2 regions of the Arthrobacter sp. P1_C12_2 genome follow, and region 2 is predicted to be linked to the other one. Evidence: predicted binding sites of a transcription regulator. Region 2 holds the regulator's gene; the other holds the start of a gene.
What was found. The regulator LexA, encoded in region 2, represses DNA repair genes until DNA is damaged. The targets are predictions, from matches to a motif close to TCGAACANNTGTTCGA.
Positions count from the first base shown of each region.

Region 1: a site for LexA is predicted at 6,045-6,060, ahead of AC1DZQ_RS06970 (DUF6504 family protein). Genes of this name have one in related genera too.

Region 1 covers NZ_JBFUAF010000004.1:235,904-247,295, reverse strand. Annotated here, with positions in the region: gene thrS (threonine--tRNA ligase) at 1-1,950, opposite strand, end outside; gene AC1DZQ_RS06975 (DNA polymerase III subunit alpha) at 2,106-5,606, opposite strand; gene AC1DZQ_RS06970 (DUF6504 family protein) at 5,603-5,938, opposite strand; gene AC1DZQ_RS06965 (hypothetical protein) at 6,142-6,528, shown strand; gene AC1DZQ_RS06960 (GMC family oxidoreductase) at 6,652-8,163, opposite strand; gene AC1DZQ_RS06955 (chorismate mutase) at 8,290-8,616, opposite strand; gene AC1DZQ_RS06950 (VOC family protein) at 8,631-9,053, shown strand; gene AC1DZQ_RS06945 (SOS response-associated peptidase) at 9,092-9,838, opposite strand; gene AC1DZQ_RS06940 (mycoredoxin) at 10,004-10,261, shown strand; gene AC1DZQ_RS06935 (S-(hydroxymethyl)mycothiol dehydrogenase) at 10,395-11,392, shown strand, end outside.
Region 2 covers NZ_JBFUAF010000005.1:65,171-76,562, forward strand. Annotated here, with positions in the region: gene hisH (imidazole glycerol phosphate synthase subunit HisH) at 1-735, opposite strand, end outside; gene hisB (imidazoleglycerol-phosphate dehydratase HisB) at 732-1,358, opposite strand; gene AC1DZQ_RS07305 (histidinol-phosphate transaminase) at 1,430-2,548, opposite strand; gene AC1DZQ_RS07310 (LysM peptidoglycan-binding domain-containing protein) at 2,617-2,976, opposite strand; gene lexA (transcriptional repressor LexA) at 3,340-4,089, shown strand; gene AC1DZQ_RS07320 (ATP-dependent DNA helicase) at 4,166-6,307, opposite strand; gene hflX (GTPase HflX) at 6,300-7,898, opposite strand; gene AC1DZQ_RS07330 (class I SAM-dependent methyltransferase) at 8,446-9,060, shown strand; gene dapF (diaminopimelate epimerase) at 9,041-9,994, opposite strand; gene miaA (tRNA (adenosine(37)-N6)-dimethylallyltransferase MiaA) at 10,046-10,981, opposite strand; gene miaB (tRNA (N6-isopentenyl adenosine(37)-C2)-methylthiotransferase MiaB) at 11,064-11,392, opposite strand, start outside.

The DNA.
Region 1 (11,392 bases), on a different contig from region 2:
GCCGTTGTCCTGGCTGCCGTCGCGGAAGCGGAAGGACACGGCTCCGGCCTCGGCGTCGTCTCCGCCGGCGATCAGCACGAACGGGATCTTGTCCTTGCTTGCCGTGCGGATCTTCTTCGGGAAACGGTCCGAGGAGATGTCCACCTCGGCGCGGATACCGGCCGCCTTGAGCTGGTCCACGACGTCGAACATGTAGTCGTTGAAGGCCTCCGCCACCGGGATGCCCACCACCTGCACGGGCGCCAGCCAGGCGGGGAAGGCGCCGGCGTAGTGTTCGGTCAGCACGCCCATGAAGCGCTCCACCGAGCCGAACAAGGCACGGTGGATCATCACGGGCCGCTGCCGGGTGCCGTCGGCGGCCTGGAACTCGAGCTCGAAGCGTTCGGGCAGGTTGAAGTCCAGCTGGATGGTGGACATCTGCCAGGTGCGGCCGAGCGCGTCCTTGGTCTGGACGGAAATCTTGGGGCCGTAGAACGCGGCTCCGCCCGGATCCGGGATGAGCTCGAGCCCGGAGGCTTCGGCTACCTCGGCGAGGGTGCGGGTGGCTTCGTCCCATGTGGCGTCGTCGCCCACGAACTTGTCTTCGTTTTTGGTGGAGAGCTCGAGGTAGAAGTCGTCCAGGCCATAGTCCTTGAGCAGGCCGAGGACGAAGTTCAGCGTGGTGGTGAGCTCGTCCTTCATCTGCTCGCGGGTGCAGTAGATGTGGGCGTCGTCCTGGGTCATGCCCCGGACGCGGGTCAGGCCGTGCACCACGCCGGACTTCTCGTAACGGTAGACCGAGCCGAACTCGAACAGCCGCAGCGGGAGTTCGCGGTACGAGCGTCCGCGGGACCGGAAGATCAGGTTGTGCATGGGGCAGTTCATCGGCTTGAGGTAGTAGTCCTGGCCGGGCTTGCGGACCGTGCCGTCCTCGTTGAGCTCCGCGTCGATGTGCATCGCCGGGAACATGCCCTCCTTGTACCAGTCCAGGTGGCCTGAGACTTCGTAGAGGTGGCCCTTGGTGATGTGCGGGGTGTAGACGAAATCGTAGCCGGCATCCACGTGGCGCTGGCGGGAGTAGTCCTCCATGGCCTTGCGGATAATGCCGCCCTTGGGGTGGAAGACCGGCAGGCCTGAGCCGAGCTCGTCCGGGAAGGAGAACAGGTCCAGCTCCGCGCCGAGTTTGCGGTGGTCGCGGCGCTCGGCCTCGGCAATGCGCTCCTGGTAGGCCTTGAGTGCGTCCTTGGTGGGCCAGGCGGTGCCGTAGATGCGCTGCAGCTGCTGGTTGTTCTGGTTGCCCAGCCAGTAGGCGGCCGAGGACCGGGTCAGCGCGAAGGCGTTCGAGATCAGCTTGGTGTTCGGCAGGTGCGGGCCGCGGCAGAGATCGCACCAGATGCTGTCCCCGCTCTTGCGGTCCACGTTGTCGTAGATGGTGATGTCACCGGCGCCGACCTCGACGTTGACGCCCTCTCCGGCCTCGGCGGCGTCATTCTTCCTGCCCAGGAGTTCGAGCTTGTAGGGCTCATCCTTCATCGCCTCGCGGGCCTCGTCCTCGGACACCACGCGGCGCACGAACTTCTGGTTCTGGTTGATGATCTTCTGCATCATCTTTTCGAGCTGGCGGAGGTCTTCCGGGGTGAACGGTTCCGCGACGTCGAAGTCGAAGTAGAAACCGTCCGTGATGTAGGGGCCGATGCCGAGCTTGGCGTCGGGGCGCAGCTGCTGCACGGCCTGGGCCATGACGTGGGCCGTGGAGTGGCGCAGGACGTTGAGCCCGTCCGGGGAATCAATGGTGACGGCCTCGACGGCGGCGTCCTCGGGAAGGGGCTGGTCCAGGTCCTTCAACTCGCCGTTTACGCGGGCCACAACAACGTCGCGGCGCTCAAAGAAGAGTTCCGCGCCGGTGGTCCCGGTAGTCACCTTGGTCTCTTCGCCGTCGACGAGAAGGGTGATCTGCTGGGCATCTGACACGGGTGTCTCCTATTCAAAGTTAAGGCTTCGTAGCTTGTGGCGTACGGGGACCACAGCCAGCCTCGTCCATGCTATCGGTTTCTCCAGAGGCCAACCAACGCGCCACGAGGCAGCCGCAACCCAGCCGACGCCTCGCGTAAAGCACCGAAGTCCGGTCAGCCGCCCAGCCCGGTGATGGCGAGGTTCCTGCTGATCCCGTCCAGGGGGCCGGGCAGGTCCGGCACATACTGGCCGGTGGCGCCGGGAACGGAGGCCGGGAACGGCAGGGTCTCCGGGCGGCTGAGGTCCCAGGCCATGGAGGCGCTGATGCTGATTCCCCGCGGCCCGGTCCGGCGGGTAGTGCCGCGGATCAGCAGCAGGCGGGTGCCGAACAGCACGGATCCGGACTGCTCCTGGGCCTCGTGGAAGAAGACTGAATCCACGCAGCCCGTGCCGTCGTCGACGCTGATGAACACCACCCGCCGGCCGCCCCTCATCGGCGGGGTCTGGGTGGCCACCCGGACGCCGGCAACCAGCACCTCCGTGCCGTTGCGCAGTCCCAGCAGCTTGTCCGCGGTGGTGACGCCCAGCCGGTCCAGCAGCGGGCGGTGGCTGGTCATGAGGTGCTCGCTGACGTCCACGGCCATCAGGTCCAGTTCCGCCCGGACGTTGTCCACCATGCTGAGCGCGGGCAGCAAGGCCTTCAGGTTCTTCAGTTCGATGTCCCCCAGCGGCAACGCCAGCTGGCCCTCAATGACCTCAACGCCCTTCCGCAGGGGCCGGGCCTGGAGTTTCTGCAGATGCTGGACCAGATCCGCCCGGTTGGCGACTCCCCCGGACGCCCGGTGCAGGGAGTCGAAGGCACCAAGCTGGGCCAGCCGCTGGATGCTGGGCCTGCTCAGCCGCGACCGGGCGCGCAGGTCCGCCAGGGAGTCGTAGGGCTGGCCGGCCACAATCCGTTTCAGCTCGGCGCCGGAGAGCCCGAAGATGCCGTTCAGGCTCAGCCGGATGCCCAGCCTGCCCCGGTTCGGCCCGGATTCCACCCGCTCCACCCGGTACTCGGCCTGGCTCCGGTTGATGTCGAGGGGAAGGATGGGGATCCCCAGACGGCGGGCCTCGGCCACCAGCAGGCGTTTGGGGTACATGCCGGGGTCGTGTTCCCAGAGCCCGGCCAGGAAGGCCTCCGGGTGGTGCGCCTTGAGCCAGGCCGACTGGTAGGTGGGCACGGCGAAGGCCGCTCCGTGGGCCTTGCAGAACCCGAAGCTGCCAAAGGCCTTCAGCGTGCCCCAGACCTTGTCCACCACTTCGGGACTGTAGTTCCGGGCCCTCGCCTCCTTCCGGAAGAACTCCTCCACCCGGGGTTCGAGCACCTCGTTGCCCAGTGCCCGGCGGAACTCGTCGGCGCGCGCCAGACCGCACTCAGTCATGACGTCGAAGGTCTTGAGGATTTGTTCGTGGAAAACCGTGACCCCGTGGGTCTCCTTCAGGACCGGTTTGAGGTTGGGATGCGGATAGACCTCGGGGGCGAACCCGTGCCGGTGCTCCAGGAAGGGCCGGACCATGTCGGATTTCATCGGGCCGGGGCGGAAAAGTGAGATGTCAATGATGAGATCGTTGAATTCCCGGGGCGCCATCTTGCCGATCAGTTCGCGCTGGCCCGGGGATTCGATCTGGAAGCAGCCCAGGGTGTGGGTGCTGCGGATCAGTTCAAAGGTTGGCTCGTCATCAAGCGGGACCGCGTTGAGGTCGATGTGGCCGTCCTCGGCGATGTAATCCGGACCCGTCCCGTCCGGCCCGGCCGGATGCGCGCCGGCGGCCACCACCTCGGCCTTGGAGGGGTGGAGCCGGATGACTTCCCGGACGGCGAAGGCCATGGCGCTCTGCATCCGGACGCCCAGGACATCGAGTTTGAGCATGCCCATGGGGTCCATGTCGTGCTTGTCGAACTGGCTCATGGGCAGGCCCAGGCCGCTGGGCTGCACGGGGGTGCGGTCCAGCAGGGTGGCATCGCCGAGGATGACGCCGCACGGATGCATGGAGATGTGGCGGGGCAGCCGGTCCAGCCGCTCCGTGAGGTCCACCAGCAGGTCCAGCTGCTGGTTTTCGGTGAAGCCGCGCTGCTCCACCCGGTCCGCGAATTCCTTCAGCTCGGGCTTCTCCACGAGGGCTTCGCGGAAGTGCCGGGCCGAGAACCGCCACAGCTGCTTGGCGATTTCCCCGACCTCGCCGTCGTCCATGCCCAGGGCCAGGCCGGCGTCGCGCACGGCACCGCGAGCGCGGTACCCGTTCTGCATGCTCATCAGCGTGACGCGTTCGGCTCCGAAGCGCTCAAAGATCTTCCGGTAGACATTGTGCCGTTCGGCGCTTTCGACGTCGATGTCGATGTCAGGCAGCGTGGCGCGGTCGCGGGAGAGGAAGCGTTCGAAGATGAGGTCGTGCTGGAGCGGGTTCACCTGGCTGATGTCGATCAGGTAGTTGACCAGGCTGGAGGCGCCCGAACCGCGCGCGGCCGCCCGGACGCCCAGGGCCAGGATCATCCGGGAGACCTCTGCGACGGTCAGGAAGTAGGAGGCGAAGCCCAGCGAGTCGATGATCCGGAGCTCGTGCTCCAGCCGGGTCCGCAGCTGCTGTTCCCGCTGCCCGGAGATTCCCGGGAAGCGGCGGCCGATGCCGGCCTCGCAGCGCAGGGTCAGTTCGGCGAGCGCGTCGCCGTCGATCCCGATCACGGAGGCTTCCGGGACCACGGGCTGTTTCCAGCCCATGTCTGCCACAGGATCCATGCGGCAGCGGTCCGCGAGCGCCTCGGTCTGGGCCAGGAGCCGTTTGAGGTCCGCCGTGCCGTAGCCGGCGGCGTGGATGATCTCCTTGCCCAGCTGCAGCATCTGGGCCGCCGATTTGAGCCAGCCCTGCCCGTTGGGCTGCAGCAGAGGTGCGGCGGAGAGCTCGGGGAGGGATTTCAGCGTCCGGGCCGAGTCCAGCACATCGGCGGTGGCCGCGCCGTCCTCGGCCACATACCGCACGGCGTTGCTCAGCACGGCGGGCACCCCGTGTTCTGCGGCGAGTTTGAGCATGCGCACCGCGTGGGCGGTGCTCAGCGGTTCCCCGGGCGGGCTGAGCTGGGACACAACCTCCGCCGCCAGGGTCCCGGGGGGCATGGCGTCCAGCCAGCGTTTGAACAGGGTGCGGGGCCGCAGGTAGCGCCGTCCACCCATGGCCCGGCCGACGTCGGAGTCCGGGCCGATCAGCACTGTCAGGACCGGCTTCAGGGTTTCCGGGTGCAGGGTGCGGGATGCCAGTTCCGCCCGGGTGACCGCCACCGGCACCGCTCCCCCGGCCTTGCCCGTGGTGCGGGCATGGGCGTCGGAGATCAGCCGGCACAGCGCCCGGTAGCCGGCGCCGTTGTTGTGCCCGTGCGCCAGCACGACGACGCGTCCCCCGAGCTGGGTGCGGAGGTCGCCGTCGTCGTCAAAGACCGCAAGGTCCACCCCGACGATCGCATCCAGCCCGGCGGCCATGCACGCCTTCAGGTGCTTGACGGTGCCGTACAGCCCGTTACGGTCCGTGCAGGCCAGCGCGGTGGCGCCGTCCGCGGCGGCCGCGGCGGCCAGTTCGTCCGGCCAGGAGACGCCATAGTGGGCGCTGAAGGCGGTGGAGACGTGCAGATGGGTGAAGTTCATGCTGATTCGGGCTTCCGGAGGGGCTGCAGGGCGTCGTGGATCCTCAGGAGCCGCCACCGGCCGCTGCCGACATGCCGAGTCAGGTCAAGGGTGAGGGTCGAAGCCGCGGCGCGCTCCCCGGCAGCACGCACCTGGACCCGCCAGATCTCGTGATCCACCAGGCCAGGCCCGCTCCCGAGCGGCGCCCGGCTTTCCTCCGCCCACCACTGGCGGCGTTCGTACCAGCGGACGGGTTCTGCGCAGACCGTGTAGCGCCGGCCGGCCCAGTCGAGGTGCAGGGGCTGGCCGGAGGGCGTGCAGACGACATCCACGGACTCGCTGAAAATCCCCACGTTGCCTCCCGACCCAGTCCGGGCTGGAGCCGGCCCAGTCCCCGCTTCGATTTCCTACGTCTATTCCGCTTCCGGCGCCTTCAGTTCCAGGCTCCGTGAATTTTATTCGAACATATCTTCGAATAAAGACAGTCTACGACGGAGAGGCGACAAAACCCAGATCGGGGGTGGACGGACGCAGATGCAGGTAGCAGGATTGAGCCATGAGCTCCCATAACGCACTACTGAAGCAAGTAAGCATCGCCGCCAAGGATCCAGTCTTGGTGGCGACTTTTGCTATAGACGGAAACATCCCCGGCCAGGGCGCCTATGTGGTGGGCCTCTTGGCGGCAACCCCGGACTATTCCCATCAGCGAAGAATGGGGATCGAGTTCATGAACGGCGAGGCCGTGTCCTTCTATTGCTTCAGCCATGACGGCACCGAGGAAAATTTCGACCTCAAGGGGGTCGAACACTCGGGCAACACCATTACCGGCAATTTCCCGCTCACCACGGTGCTGGGCCTGCCCAAGGGCCACCTCATGACGGCCTTCAGCGATTGTGACGGCCGGGATTACCAGGCCAACGTGCCTGTCGAAGAGGCCCTCTAGGCGGCAGGACCCGACCCCGGCCGTGCGGAGGTGTCTGGTCGAAGCCGTGGCGGATTGCTTCGGTCGCTTTCCCGATGGCGGGCGGAGACCATGCCGACGAGCGTGGCATACCTCCTATCTGCCTCAGAGTCCCGCCCGGACCCCGCGAAGCCGGGTCGCGATGTGCTCGGCGACCATGATCGTGGGGATGTTGGTGTTAGCCGACAGCGGTTCAGGAAGGATCGAGGCGTCGACTACCGAGAGGCCCGGCACTCCGTACACCCGTCCCGAGGTGTCGACCACGGCGCCGGCCTGGGGGTCCGTTCCCATCGCACAGGTGCCCACGGGGTGGTGGTAAGTCGTGGCCGTGGCCTTGATCCAGGCCCGAACGGCGACGGCGTCAGCGACCAGGTCCTGCCGGGGCGCGAGCCGGGAACCACGAGTGATCCGGGTCAGGTGAGGGTAGGCCACGGCAGCGTCCGCGAGCTGCAGGCCCTCCACCAATCGATCGATGTCCACCGGATTGCGGAAGTACCCGAGGTCGATGGCCGGTGCGGCGATCGGGTCGAGTGTGAGCAGCCGCACCTCACCGCGCGACGCCGGCTTCAACAACGCTGCGGCGAGCAAGCAGCGGTACCCGTCCTCGAGCCCATACGGTCCGCACACCATGAGCTGGAGATCCGGGGGGTCAGCCGCGGAACTCCGGCTGCTCCGGGCTGTCGCCATCACCTGGAAGAGCGGAGGGTCTCCCAGCGGTTGGAGACAGGGCAGGTCGATTGCCACCCAGGGGTGGTCGGCGAGATTCGTCCCCACACCGGGCAGGTCCATCGTGACGGACCTGCCCAATGCGGCTACGTCCGCGGCGGGGCCGATGCCAGACCGGATGAGCAGCGCGGGCGAGTGGTAGGCGCCAGCGCAGACAATCACCTCATCGACCTCGATGATCTCGCCGTCGGAGGACCGCACACCTATGGCACGCCCGCGACGTAATACGACCTCGGCGATCGGACAGGTCGCGCGGATCGTCAGGTTGGGCCGGGAGCGGATGGGATCCAGATAGGCCCGCGCGGTGCTGACCCGGACGCCTCGCACACAGTTAACTGGTAGCGCCGACAGACCGACGGCCCCCGGGGCGTTGTGGTCTGGAATTCGCGGGATCCCCACCTCCGCGATGGCGTCCTCCATCGCGACCGTGAGCTCGGACCGTTCGTCCCCCCGATAGCGGCGGATCGGCACCGGGCCCTCCGTCCCGTGATAGGGCGACAAACCGAAGTCCAGGTCATGCTCAAGGCGCAGGAAAGACGGCAGCACGTCCGCGAACGTCCATCCCGGCAATGCCCAGCCGTCGTAATCGGCCGGATGCCCGCGCAGGGCGAAGGTGGCATTGACGGCCGACGAGCCCCCGGTCACCCGCCCCTGTGGAAGGTCCAAAGGAGGACCGCCGGCGACGCCCGTCCCATGAAGCCCCCAGTCGTGCGAGGCCGTGCTGGTGCCATGGATGCCGTCCGCGAGGTCGGCCGGAAGCCTCGCCGACGGGTAGTCCGGCCCCGCTTCGAACAGCACCACTTCGCGGTCGGCGTCCTCGCTGAGCCGCGAAGCCAACACGCAGCCTGCACTGCCCGCACCCACCACGGCAACGTCAAACCGGCTCTTCATCCCTTGCCCTCGCCTCCGACTTCAGTCTCGGCCGGCGGTCGGGATTTTACTAGTTCGAATTCGAACCAGCCCTGGGTTGGTCGAGAGCCTACAACTCCCCCGATCCAGACCCAGTCACCGTAAGGATTAGCTGCCGGCTTTGTACACTTCCAGCTCGAGCGTGATGAAGGCATCGATCATCGCCCGGTAGGTCTTCTCGACGAGTTCGACGTCGATGTCCTTCTTTTCCGCCGTGGCGCGGACGTGTTCGATGACCCGCTCCACACGCCCGGGCGCACGGACTTCGGCGCTGTCCGCCTTGAGGGTCCCGGCGATCCGGATCAGCCGTTCCCGGCGCCCGATCAAGGACACGATCTGCTCGTCCACCTCGTCAACAGCCACCCGCACGGCGGCGAGCTGTTCGCGGTCGGCCTGGGCGGCCTTGTCGTCTGCGTGATTTGTGGGCATGTGCATGACAGTATCGAAAGATGCAGCCACGAGTCGACTTCATATCGCTGGGTGTCCGCAGTGTTGACGCCTCCCGCCGCTTCTACGTCGATGGCCTCGGGTGGCCGGTCCACCGGGAAGTCCCCGGGGAGGTGCTCTTCATCCAGGTCAACCACGGCCTCATCCTCTCGCTCTGGGACGCGGGCCAGATGCAGTCCGAAGCGGCCACCGATCCCCCTGCCGGCATCCCGTGCATCACGCTGAGCCACAATCTGGCCAGCACGGCGGAAGTCGACTGGGTGATGGCCGAAGCCGAGACGGCGGGAGCCCGCATCGTCGCGGCACCGAAGACCCAGCCCTGGGGCGGCTACACCGGCTATTTCGCCGATCCCGACGGCTACCGCTGGGAAGTCGCCTTCAATCCCGACTGGTCGGTCGGCGCCGGCGGAAACGTGACGGTCTGACGTCAGGTGCCCGACACCGCCCCGCACCGGGGCGCTCGCTAGAAGAGGCTGCCCACTGGCTGGATGAGTTCCGGTGAGTCATTCCTGACGTTCCCGACGGCGGTGCCGACGGCGTCGATCCTCCAGCCTTCCGCGACGTCGTGCGCACCGGCCCGGACCAAATCGACGAGCCCGGCCGCGTCATCGGCCTGCGGGTCCAGCCACGTCTGCATCGTCTCGCGGTTCATGGGCAGCGGAACCCTGTCATGCAGCGCGGTCAGTTCGGCCAGCATTCCCCCGGCATAGCCCTCCGGCGGCGAGTCGGTGGTCATGATCGAGGTCGAGAGCATCCAGCGCTCCGGGTCGCCCTCCGCCTTGGACGGGTCCCTCCACCATTCATAGAGTCCCGCGAAGACAATGGGGCGTCCGTCCTGGGGATGGACATAGTAGGGCTGCTTGCCGCGGCCCTCGCCCTTCCACTCGTAGTAGCCGTCCGCCGGGACGGCACAGCGACGGGAGCGGGTCGCTTTCCGGAAGGCGGGCTTCTCCAGCACGGTCTCGCTGCGGGCGTTGATCATCTTGGACCCGATGCCCGGGTCCTTGGCCCAGGACGGCACAAGACCCCAGCGCGCAATGTGCAGTTGGCGGACCGGCTCTCCCTCCACCAGCCGTTCGAGCAGGATCGGCACATCCGCCGTCGGGGCCACGTTCCACGACGGTGGAATCGCGATCTCGTCCTCCAGCCCGGCATCGAATTCGGCCAGCAGGTCTCCAACGGCCCGGGCCATCACGTAGCGTCCACACATGGCACCAGCATGCCACCGCACCCAGCCCATGTCATCCGCCCCGGCCTCCGTCACGCGCCTGCGGGAATAGTGGACTGCGGGGTACGGTTGTTGGCAGTGACGTACGCCTTCCGTGGGCGCCCGGCGCAACACGCCGGCCCCAACCACTTACTTGAGGAGAACTTCGTGGACTTCACCCCCGAATCCGGCACAATCACCATGTTTTCGACCACGTGGTGCGGCTACTGCAACCGGTTGAAGAAGCAGCTGGACGCGCAGGGCATCGGGTACACCGAGATAAACATCGAGGAAGTCGAAGGCACCGCCGATCTCGTCGAGCAGCTCAACGGAGGCAACCGCACCGTCCCCACCGTGCTGTTCCCGGACGGCACCGCCGCCACCAACCCCTCCGCAGCAGAGGTCAAGAGCCGGCTCGCGGCCTAGGCCCTTCCTGCAACCCAAGGACACCACCAAACCACGACGGCGCGGCCTCCCAAGGGCCGCGCCGTCGCCCGTTGTGCCAGTAGCCAGTAAGTTGTGCGAGTAATCCGCGTTCCAGAGCAGAGGAGCTTGTTTCATGGTCCATAAAGTCAAGGCCGCAGTAGTCCGTTCCAAGAATGCCGACGTCACCCTCGAGACGATCCTCGTGCCGGACCCCGGTCCCGGCGAGGCCCTCGTGGACATCCTCACCTGCGGTGTCTGCCACACCGATCTGCACTACAAGCAGGGTGCCATCAACGACGACTTCCCCTTCCTGCTCGGCCACGAGGCCACCGGCGTAGTCAGTGCCGTCGGACCGGACGTCACCGAGGTTGCCCCCGGGGACCGCGTGGTGCTGAACTGGCGGGCCGTCTGTGGCGAGTGCCGCGCGTGCCGGCGGGGTCAGCCGCAGTACTGCTTCAACACCCACAACGCCACCCAGAAGATGACGCTGGAGGACGGCACGGAACTGACGGCCGCGCTGGGCATCGGCGCCTTCGCCGAAAAGACCCTCGTGGCCGCCGGCCAGTGCACCAAGGTGGACGCCGACGCCGATCCCGCCGCCGTCGGCCTGCTCGGCTGCGGCGTCATGGCAGGCATCGGCGCGGCGATCAACACCGGAAACGTCCAGCGCGGCGATTCGGTTGCCGTGATCGGCTGCGGCGGGGTGGGCGTGGCGGCCGTCGCCGGCGCCGCGCTCGCCGGCGCCACCACCGTGATCGCCGTCGACATCGACGCCAAGAAGCTCCAGCGCGCCAAGGACCTCGGCGCCACCCACACGGTGGACTCCTCCGCCGTCGACCCCGTCGAAGCGATCCGCGAACTGACCGGCGGTTTCGGCGCCGATGTGGTGATCGACGCCGTCGGCCGCCCGGAAACCTACAAGCAGGCCTTCTACGCCCGGGACCTCGCCGGCACAGTGGTGCTGGTGGGCGTGCCGAGCCCCGAAATGACCCTGGAACTGCCGCTGCTGGACGTATTTGGCCGCGGGGGCTCGCTGAAGTCGTCTTGGTACGGCGACTGCCTGCCCTCGCGCGACTTCCCCACGCTCATCAGCCTCTACCGGCAGGGCAAGCTGGACCTGGACGCCTTCGT
Region 2 (11,392 bases):
CGGGGATGCGGTTGGTTCCGTGGATGCGGGGCGCAGGCCCTGGACCCAGTTGCGCAGCAGCCGGGCGCCGGCGTCACCAGACTTCTCCGGGTGGAACTGGGTGGCGCACAGCGGGCCGTTTTCCACGGCCGCGATGAACGGGGCACCGTGGTCGGACCAGGTCACCAGCGGGGCCGCCATCCGCGGCTGGATGACGTCGAAGTCCCAGTGCTGGACACCGTAGGAGTGCACAAAGTAGAAGCGTTCGCCCTCAACCCCGGCGAAAAGCTTGGACCCTTCGGGGACGGCGACCGTGTTCCAGCCCATGTGGGGCACGACGTCGGCAGGCAGCAGCTCCACCTTGCCAGGCCACTCCCCCATGCCTTCGGCCTCAGTGCCGTGCTCGACGCCGGCCTCGAACAGCACCTGGAGCCCGACGCAGATGGCCAGCACGGGGCGGCCTCCGGCGACACGGCGGCCGATCATGCGGATGGCGTCAACGGCTTTGAGTTCGCGCATGACGGTTTCGAAGGCGCCGACACCGGGGACGACGAGGCCGTCTGCGTTGAGGACATCTTCAGGCTTGGCGCTGAGGATAACCTCGGCGCCGGCCCGCTCCAGCGCGCGGACGGCGGAGCGGACATTCCCGGAGCCGTAGTCCAGCACCGTAACGGTGGGTTTTCCCTCCGGGGAGATCGGCTTGGCCGTGGCGGCGGGATCGATGATGGCCCCGTCGCGGAGCAGCGGGCCGGTCACAAAGCACCCTTTGTGGACGGGATGCCCTCAACCCGGGGATCCGGTTCGATGGCTGCGCGCAGGGCCCGGGCAAAGGCCTTGAACTGGGCCTCGACGATGTGGTGCGGGTCGCGCCCCGCCGTGACGTTCATGTGCAGGCAAATCCCGGCGTGCAGCGTGATCGCCTCGAAGACGTGGCGGGTCAGGGAGCCCGTAAAGTGGCCGCCGATCAGGTGGTATTCCTGGCCTGCCGGCTCACCGGCGTGTACCAGGTAGGGACGGCCGGAGACGTCCACGACGGCCTGCGCGAGGGCCTCATCCAGGGGCACGGTCGCCTCGCCAAAACGGCGGATTCCGGCCTTGTTGCCCAGGGCGGTCCGCAGAACCTCGCCAAACGTGATGGCCACGTCCTCGACCGTGTGGTGGACATCAATGTGGGTGTCACCGGTGGCTTTGACGGTCATGTCAATCAACGAGTGCTTGCTGAGGGCCGTCAACATGTGGTCGTAGAACGGGACCGACGTGCTGATGTCTGAAACGCCGGTGCCGTCCAGGTTGATCTCGACCAGGACCGAGGACTCGCTGGTGGTCCGTTCCATGCGTGCGGTCCGGCCCTCGGCGGCGGTGGATCCGGTGTTGCTCATGTAGATGTGTCCTTTGGAAGAAGGCAGGGTGTTGGGCAGTCTGGCGGGGACGATCGGGCTCCCCACCAAGTCTAGGCCTGCGGCTTTGCGGAGCCGGTCAGGATGAGTTCAAGGGCCTCCAGGAAGGCTGTGGTTTCTGTCTCAGTGCCGGCGGTCACGCGAAGGTGCCCCGGAATGCCGACGTCGCGGATGAGGACGCCAGCGTCCAGCAAGCCCTGCCAGACTTCATGGGGGTTCTCCAGGCCGCCGAAGAACACGTAGTTGGAATCGGACGCGGCTGGCCTCAGGCCCAGCCGCGTCAGTTCCGACACGATCCGGTCGCGTTGGCGCTTGATGTCCTCGACATCTGCCATGAGCGCCTCCCGGTGACTCAGGGCAGCGAGGGCCGCGGCCTGGGTAATGGCGGAGAGGTGGTACGGGAGACGGACCAGGCGCAGGGCGTCCGCGACCTCCGGGGCCGCGGCCATGTAGCCGAGGCGCGCGCCGGCGAGGGCGAAGGCCTTGCTCATGGTGCGCGAGACGATGAGCCGCTCCCGGCCAGGCAGCAGCGTGAGCGCACTGGGCGTGCCGTCGTGGGCGAACTCGTGGTAGGCCTCGTCGACGATCACGATTGTTTGGCTGGCCTCGCCGGCGTCATAGACGGCCTCGACGACATCAAGGCCCAGTCCCGTACCGGTCGGGTTGTTCGGGGAGCACAGGAAGACGATGTTGGGCTGAAGCTCGCGGACCTGCCGGGCCGCCGATTCCGCGCTGAGCCCATAGTCTGCCGCGCGGGCGCCGGCGATGTATTCCGTGTCCGTGCCAGAGGCCAGCAGCGGGTACATCGAATACGTGGGAGGGAACCCGAGTGCCGTCCGGCCGGGGCCGCCGAAGGCCTGGAGGATTTGCTGAAGGACCTCGTTGGAACCGTTCGCGGCCCAGATATTCTCCGCGTCCAGGCCATGGCCAAGGTATTCGGCGAGGGCCTCGCGCAGTTCGGTGAACTCGCGGTCCGGATAGCGGTTCAGCCCGGCAGCGGCGGCGCTAACGGCCTCGGTGATCGCCGCGCGGACATCGGCCGGGACCCCATGGGTGTTCTCGTTGACGTTGAGCAGGATGGGGACGTCCAGCTGCGGCGCGCCATACGGACGCAGGCCACGCAGATTCGTTCGGAGGGGCAGTCGGTTGAGGCGCTCAAGCTGGTCAGTCACGTGACCAGTTTAAGTGGTAGCGGGACGGGCGCTGAAACTGTGACGCCCGCGACGGCACTTGGCGGAGGCTACTTAGACGGGACGAACAGCTGCTGGCCCGGCATCACACCCGCGGCGTCCAGATTGTTCAGCTGCACGATATCGGCCACAACATCGCGGGGATCGCGCTCCGGAGCCACGGACCCTGCAATGGCCCAGAGGGACTCCCCCGGCTGCACCGTGACGGAAACGGTCGGCGTCAGTGAGAGCTGGTCCGCGGAATCCGCCGCTTTCGCGGGGGCGTTGAGGAATCCGCTGAAGGAGAAGACGAAAGCCGCCAGCAGGATCAGGGGGACACCAAAAAAGACGAAGCGCCCGCGCCGGGTGAGCCGCAGCGGAGGCTGCTTCGCCTGAACGATAGTGCCGTGAAACGCGCTTGAAACTGACATGAACTGAGCCCTCCTGGACCATACGGTGCCGCCCGGCGTACTCCACGTACTCGCCGCCAACCGGCCGAACCTTCGAACATAGAACCGAACATCACTTGCGACCCCTGAACCACGAAATCGAACACATATTCGAATCTTGCTTGTTCTGTTTTAGCACTTACTAACGAACGATGTCGAGACTCGCTAGAACAAATGTTTGAAAAAGGTCTGCGGCTGGCCTATTTTTGAGGGACAGGACAACCACTTTTGAACTCCCTGTGGGGATTCATTCGTAGTTGATCAGCAGGGTCTGACATTTCAGGCCGGAAGTTCCCGGTGACAGCAGCCACGGCAGCCGGGCGGAACGGAAAGGCGTTGGCGAACATGGCAGCACAAGCCACTGGCGGCAGGGCCACCCCACGGAGCCCGCAGCCCGCCCGGGCCCCCAAGAGCCTCACCGTCCGGCAAAAAAAGATCCTTGAGACCATCCAGCGGTCCGTCACGGACAAGGGCTACCCGCCGTCGATGCGCGAGATCGGCGACACCGTCGGTCTCGCCAGCCTGTCGAGCGTGACCCACCAGCTCTCCCAGCTTGAGAAGCTCGGCTACCTGCGGCGTGATCCGAAGCGGCCCCGGGCTATGGAAGTGCTCATGCCGCTGACCCTGGATGAAGGGACCACGCCTATCTCGGGTGTCGAGAAGTCCAGCGGTCTGCGGGCCGTCGGCGGCCTGTCAGTAACTGAGCTCGCCAGTGCCACTGACACGGCAATGGTGCCGTTCGTCGGACGCATCGCCGCCGGCGGGCCGATCCTCGCGGACCAGGTGGTGGAGGACGTCATGCCGCTGCCCCGCCAGCTCGTGGGCCATGGCGAACTCTTCATGCTCAAGGTCGCCGGCGACTCCATGATCGATGCCGCCATCTGCGACGGCGACTGGGTGGTTGTCCGCCGCCAGGGTGACGCCGTGAATGGCGACATCGTTGCCGCCCTACTGGACGACGAAGCCACGGTCAAGACATTCCGCCAGCGGGACGGCCACACCTGGCTGCTGCCGCAAAACACCCAGTACGAGCCCATCCTCGGCGACCACGCCGTCATCATGGGCAAGGTCGTCTCGGTACTGCGGTCCCTTTAGCCATCCCGGGCCACGCCATGACCTGGTGGCCACCCTGCGGCGGATTTCCGGCGCAGGGTGGCGGGCCAGCCTGGATCTAGTCTTTCGCGGCGTCTTTCGCCAGGCGCTTCAGGGCAGCCAAGGCTATCGATGAATCGGTGGTGGGCCAGAACGGCGGCAGCGCGGCGCGGAGGAACCCGCCATAGCGCTCCGTGGACAGCCGCGAATCCAGCACCGCCACCACGCCCTTGTCCGAGGTCGAGCGGATCAGCCGGCCGGCGCCCTGCGCGAGGCGGATGGCGGCGTGGGTGGCCGAGACGGCCATAAAGCCATTGCCGCCGGCCTGGGCCACGGCCCGCGAGCGTGCCGTCATCAGCGGATCGTCCGGCCGCGGGAAGGGAATCCGGTCGATGACCACCAGCCGGCAGGACACGCCAGGTACGTCGACGCCCTGCCAGAGGGACATTGTGCCGAACAAACACGTATCCGGCTCGTCGGCAAACTGCCGCACGAGCGCCGTCATGGTCGACTCCCCCTGGCACAGGATGCTGAGGCCCAGCCTGGGCCGCATGGCCTCGGCGGCTTCCTCGGCCGCGCGCCGCGAGGAAAACAGGCACAGGGCACCGCCGCCGGAAGCGCGGATCAGCTTCTCGAGTTCGTCCAGGGCCTCGGGGGACGTTCCGCGGCCGGGTTTGGGCAGGTGCCGGGCGACGTAGAGGATGCCCTGCCTCGGGTAGTCGAATGGGGACCCGACGTCGACGCCGGTCCAGCTCGGGGCGCCGGTGCCAACCAGGCCCAGGCCTCCGGCGGCAGGTTCGAAGGCAGCGCCGATGGCCAGCGTGGCCGAGGTCAGGATGACGGTGTGGTCCGCGAACAAACCCTCGCGCAAACGCCCCGCAACACTCAGCGGGGCAACATTGATCAGGGCCGGCGCGCTCTCGTCCGGCTGGGAGTAGCCCTGCGCCGGGTCGAAGCTGCTGTTGCGGGAGAACCACACTACTTCGCGGTTTTCGCGCGCGGCCAGGAGGCGTTCACAGAGTTCCAGGATGACCATCAGGCGTGAGCGGGCCAGCTGGCGTCCGCCGTCGGCCGACACGGAGCTGTCCCCCTTGGAATCGGACAGGGCGGCGCGGCACGCGTCGCGCAGCTGGTCGATGCAGTCCAGCTGCTCGCTGTTCAGGCCATTGGGCATCAACCCGCTGGGGACGCCGTCTATGGCCAGCTCCAGGTGGGCAGCGGCATTGTTCAGCGCATCCACGGTGATGCCCGTGTGCTTCCGGGCCCCGGACGCGGCGGCGTGCACCATCGCCACGGAGAGCTGGCCGGAGACCGCGCCCGTGACGCGGTCCTGAAGTTCGTGCGCCTCGTCCACCACCACGACGTCGTACTCCGGCAGCACCGCCAGCCCTTCGAAGGCGCTGACGGCGAGCATGGCATGGTTGGTGACCACGACGTCGGCATCGGCGGCGTTCTGCCGGGCGAGTTCGCTGAAGCATTCGGCCGCAAGCGGGCATTTCTGCGCGCCGAGGCACTCCATGGAGGTGACCGAGACCTGGCGCCAGGCCCGATCCGTGACGCCGGGCATGAGCTCGTCGCGGTCCCCCGTCGCGGTCTCCTCGGCCCATTCGCGCAGGCGGACCACTTCCTTGCCCAGCTGGGAGGACGGCCCGCCAAGTGCGGCGGCGAAATGCGGCACGCTCGTGTCCTCACCGAGGGAAAACAGCTGTCCCTCGGAGGGTTCTTCGGACGGGAAGCCGCCCTCGAGTTTGTGCCGGCAGACGTAGTTGGACCGGCCCTTCACCAGGGCGACCTTGACGGGGCGTTCCAGGGCGGGCGTGATGGTCTTGAGCAGCCTGGGCAGGTCCCGGCCCACAATCTGCGTCTGCAGCGCCAGGGTGGCGGTGGACACCAGGGTGGGTTTGTTGCTGGTGAGCGAATGGGCGATCAGCGGAATCAGGTAGGCCAGGGACTTGCCGGTGCCGGTGCCGGCCTGGACCAGCAGGTGGTCGCCGCTGTCGATCGCGCGCGCCACCTGCCGGGCCATTTCGTGCTGGCCATCGCGGCTCTGCCCGCCCATGCCGGACACGGCACGGTCGAGCAGCTTGACCACAAACTCCTCGCCGGCCGCGCCGGCAACCGAACCGGCGTCGGCGTCGGATCCGACATCCGCAGGTTCGACGTCGGCCGATCCAACATCCGCGGGATCGGCGTCGGCCCTGGTCACCGCAGCCTCAGTCATTGCTGATGAAGGGATCCAGTTCGGCGGCGAGTCCTTCACGCACCATCACCACGGCACGGGTCCCGGTTTCCTCGTGGTCGAGGCTGAGGATCTCGGCGTCGGTCTCGTGGAGCTTGCTGAGCAGGTCCCCACGGTTGTACGGGATCAGCAGTTCAAGCTTCACGCTGGGCCGCGGAATGCCGTCGCTGATGGCCTTGAGCAGTTCCGGAATGCCTTCGCCGGTGCGGGCCGAGACCACAACGTGGCGCGGCTCGCGCTGCTTGAGCCGCTCGACCACGAACGGGTCAGCGGCGTCGGCCTTGTTCAGGACAATGATTTCCGGAACCTTGCGCGCGTCGACTTCGCTGAAGACCGTCCGGACAGCGGCGATCTGGCCTTCCGGGTCCGGGTGCGAGACGTCCACGACATGCAGGATCAGGTCCGAGTCGGCCACCTCTTCCAGCGTGGAACGGAAGGCCTCCACGAGCTGGGTGGGCAGGGAACGGACAAAACCCACGGTGTCGGCCAGGGTGTATCCCAGCCCGTCAGCGGTTTCGGCCTTGCGGACAGTGGGGTCCAGGGTGGCGAACAGGGCGTTTTCCACCAACACCCCCGCGTCGGTCAGCCGGTTCAGCAGCGAGGACTTCCCGGCGTTGGTGTACCCGGCGATCGCTACAGAGGGCACCGCATTACGACGGCGGTTGGCCCGCTTCGTTTCCCGTGCCGGCTTCATGGCGGCGATTTCACGCCGCAGCTTGGCCATCCGGGTGCGGATCCGGCGGCGGTCCAGTTCGATCTTGGTCTCACCGGGACCACGCGAGCCCATGCCGGCGCCCGCGCCGCCCACCTGGCCGCCGGCCTGGCGGGACATCGACTCACCCCAGCCACGCAGGCGCGGGAGCAGGTATTCGAGCTGGGCGAGCTCCACCTGCGCCTTGCCTTCGCGGCTCTTTGCGTGCTGGGCGAAGATATCCAGGATCAGCGCCGTGCGGTCAATGACCTTGACCTTGACGATGTCCTCCAGGCCGCGCCGCTGGGACGGGGCCAATTCGGCGTCGACGACTACGGTGTCGGCGCCGGTGGACATCACGATGGCTTTCAGTTCCTGCGCCTTGCCGGAGCCGAGGAAGGTCCCGGGATCGGGTTTGGCGCGCCGCTGGACGAGCCCGTCGAGGACCTCGGAGCCGGCCGTCTCAGCGAGAGCCGCAAGTTCGCGCAGGGAGTTCTCGGCATCCGCGAGGGTTCCCTCGGTCCAGAGTCCGGCCAGGACAACGCGCTCGAGGCGCAACTGCCGGTATTCGACCTCGGTGACGTCTTCGAGTTCGGTGGACAAACCCGCCTTGCGGCGCAGCGCGTGGCGTTCCTCGAGATCCTGCTGGTCGCCGTCGAAGTTGGTGTACACCTCGTCCAGGCGGGAGATGGCCTGTGCCTTGCCGAGCACAGACGTCGGGCCGCTGGCACCGGCGCCTCCGTTGGCTCCGGAGCCGCCGCCGCGGCCTGCGCCTGGGGCGGGGGTGTCCTTGGAGAGGATCCGGTCGATTACAGCCTGAATCTCCTCAGGGCTCATGTCCTGGGCTGCTGAATCGGGTCCGGTGTTGGGGTGGCTGGTCATGGTCTCCTTTAAGGGTTCGGCTCTTTCAGAATAGTGCCGATTGTTGCTCTGTGGGGCGGTATTCGCGCTGGGCTGACGGCGAGAGGTCATGCAGGCCTCCTGGAATGCCCGCGGCAACGGTGCCGGGGCAGGGCTGGCTCCGTGCGGAGCGGTGGCTGGGTGAGGATGGGAGCGGCAAGAACTGCGCGCGCTGTGGGGAACCCTGGTTGTGGGAAACACAGTGGGGTAGTTGCCGTCCGCTGAGCCTGCCCCCGGAGAGGCCAAGCAGTGCTGCGCCCCTAAACCCGGTGCCTGGGAAACAGATTCCTTAGGAAACGGAGTGTCTGGGGAAGCGGCTGAAGTCCAAGTGGTTCGAGTGCCCGCGGGTGAGAAAACTCACCCTGGCGTTGGCGCACTCAGCGGAAGGCGTTTACCTGCGTCGCTACGGAGACGGGACGGAGCCCGTGCCGGCTACTTGGAGATCAAGATCATGTTTTGTAGCGTAGCAGACGCCGGCGCTCCCACCCGGTTTCCCATACGGGCGGGCCGCGAACTAATCTGGCCCATTATGGAGTCTGCACACTATTTCAGCGCCCAGCCGGCCGGGCCTTTCACCCGCAAGCCGCTCACCGTGGATCTTGCCGGTGAGCCGCGCCGGCTGCAGACGTCCTCGGGGATCTTCAGCCCGGACGGGATCGACAAGGGAACGGCCGTGCTGCTGGCCGACGTCCCGGCGCCGTCGCCGCAGGGCAACCTGCTGGACATCGGCTGCGGCTGGGGACCGATCGCGCTGACCATGGCCCTGCGGGCACCGCACGCACAGGTCTACGCGGTGGACGTGAACGAACGCTGCGTCACCCTGACCAACGAAAACGCCGGGTTGCTGGGACTGAGCAACGTCACCGCCAGCACGCCGGACGCGGTGGACCCCGAACTGCGCTTTGACACCATCTGGTCCAACCCGCCGATCCGGATCGGCAAGGATGAGCTTCATGCCCTCCTGCGCCTGTGGATTCCCAGGCTGGCGCCGGGCGGATCGGCCTGGCTCGTGGTCCAGAAAAACCTCGGCTCGGACTCGCTGCAGCGCTGGCTCTCGGCGGAGCTCGACTCCAGCTTCAGCGTGACCCGGGAGAGCACCTCGAAGTCGTTCCGGATCCTTCGAATCAGGAAAGCGTCCCGCTAGCGACGATCACGGCCGGGCCGCTGAGTTCGACGTGTTCGTGTCCCTCCGGGCCCACGAAGAATTTCACGCCGACGACGCCGCCGGGGACGTGGACGTTCCACGCGTCCGGTGCGCCCTGGCCGGCCCAGTGGCGAATGGCGACGGCGGCGGCGCAGGCGCCGGTGCCGCAGGACTGGGTCTCCCCCACGCCCCGTTCGTGGACCCGCATGGTGATAGTGCCGGTGCCCTCGTGGACCAGCGGTTCGGACGGCACAACGAACTCAACGTTGGTGCCGTGCGGCGGCGTCGGGTCCACCCGGGGGGCCGTGAACAGCTGCGTGGCCTCGAGTTCGGCCGTTTCGGCCAGGGCCACGACCGTGTGCGGGTTGCCCATGGTGACGGAGAGGGCGGGCCGTGCGACTTCAAGCCCCTCGGCGCTGACGAGCGAGTCCATGGCCCGTGCGGTCGCCTCGCCCGGGAAAATGAACTCCCAGGGGCCCATGTCGACGGCGTAGCCAGCAGCTGTCCGGACGATCGTCTTGGCACCGCCCCGGGTTCCAATGACGAGGGACTCGCCGGCCGGCAGGTCCACGAGGCCTTCGGCGATGAGGAAGTGCACAAAGACGCGGACGCCGTTGCCGCACATCTCAGAGAGCGAACCGTCGCCGTTGCGGTAGTCCATGAACCACTCGGCGTCGGGGTGTGCGGTCAGCAATTCCTGCCCCTCGGGCAGGAGCCGGGAAGGTACGGCCCGGATCAGGCCGTCGCCGCCGATGCCGCGGTGCCGGTCGCAGAGCGCCGCGACCTGCTCGGGGCTGAGCTCGAGCGCGCCGTTGGGGTCTGCGATCAGGACAAAGTCGTTGCCCGTTCCGTGGCCTTTGGAAAACTTCAGACCGCTCAGGGGTGCGGTATCGCCGGCAGTACGGTCAGCGGCTACAGCTTGGGTTTCGTCCATGCTCCAAGGTTACCGTTCCGCCCTAACCGCCCCGGCACCGTGACCCGAACGCTACGCCAGCGGCAGAACGGACGTCGCCCGGCAAAGGCCGGCGGCCTCGGCCACCAGGTCAGGATCGTGCCAGCCCAGCCACGTGACCCGGGGATCGGCCCGGAACCAGGTCAACTGGCGGCGCGCGAACTGCCGGGTGGCGATGATGGTTTCGTCCGCGGCCTGCTCCAGGCTGGAAGCACCGTCAAGCACCCGGAGGAACTGGGCGTAGCCGAGGGCCCGTGGAGCGGTCCGGCCGTTGCGGAGCCCCGCGGCGTCCAGTCGACGGACTTCGTCCAGAAGCCCCTGGTCGACCATCGCGTGGACTCGGTGGGCCAGGCGCTGCCGGAGCAGTTCCCGGTCCACCTCGAGGCCGATCTGGACGGCCGGCTGGAAGTATTCGCGGGCCGGCATGAAGGAGCTGAAGGGACGCCCGGTGAGCTCGAAGACTTCCAGGGCCCGGATGATCCTGCGCTCATCGCCGAGCCGGCCCGCGGACACGGGGTCCACTGCTTCCAGCCGTTCCCGCAGGGGCCCGGGCCCCGCCGCGGCCAGTTCCGCCTCGAGCCGGCCGCGGATGTCCGGATCCGTGCCGGGGAACTCCAGGACATCGAGTGCGGCGCGGACGTAGAGTCCCGAGCCGCCGGCCAGGATGGCCCGCTTCCCGCGGCCGTGGATATCGGCGATCAACGCGCGGGCCTGCTGCTGGAAGTCCGAGACGCTCGCTTCCTCGGTCACGTCCAGAATGTCCAGGAGATGATGCGGCACGCCGCGGCGCTCGGCCTCGGTGATCTTGGCGGTGCCGATATCCATGCCGCGGTAGAACTGCATCGAGTCGGCGTTGATGACTTCCCCGTCGAGCTCGAGGGCGAGCGAGACGGCCAGGTCTGATTTGCCGGACCCCGTGGGCCCGACGACGGCGATCACCGGCGGCGGAGCTGGCTGTGCCCCCTGCAGCGCTGTGGCCCGGGCTGCTGCGGCTTGGGCTGTGGCGTGAACTGTTGCGTCCGGGGCGGTGCCCTGGGGGCCTGCCACGGCGCTAACGGCCGCGGACCGGGAGGCTGGGCATGCCCAGCGACACGCCGGACCTGCCCGACGCGCTGGCCGGGGCCGGGGCGCCGCAGGAATCAGCCTGGGAACGGTCCCAGGCGTCACCGGCACGGGACCGGCGCAGGCTGTAGTCCTCGGCCGATGCAGGGTCGGAGACGAGGTGGAACGCCGCCGCCTCCGTGATGGTGACGGTCACCAGATCGCCGGGCCGGGGCACTTCGGCGCCGGCGGGCACGGAGAAGTGCACCAGCCGCTGGTCCTGGGACCGGCCGGAGAGGCGGTGGGTTTCCTCAGCCTTGCGGCCCGAGTGGGCGGTCA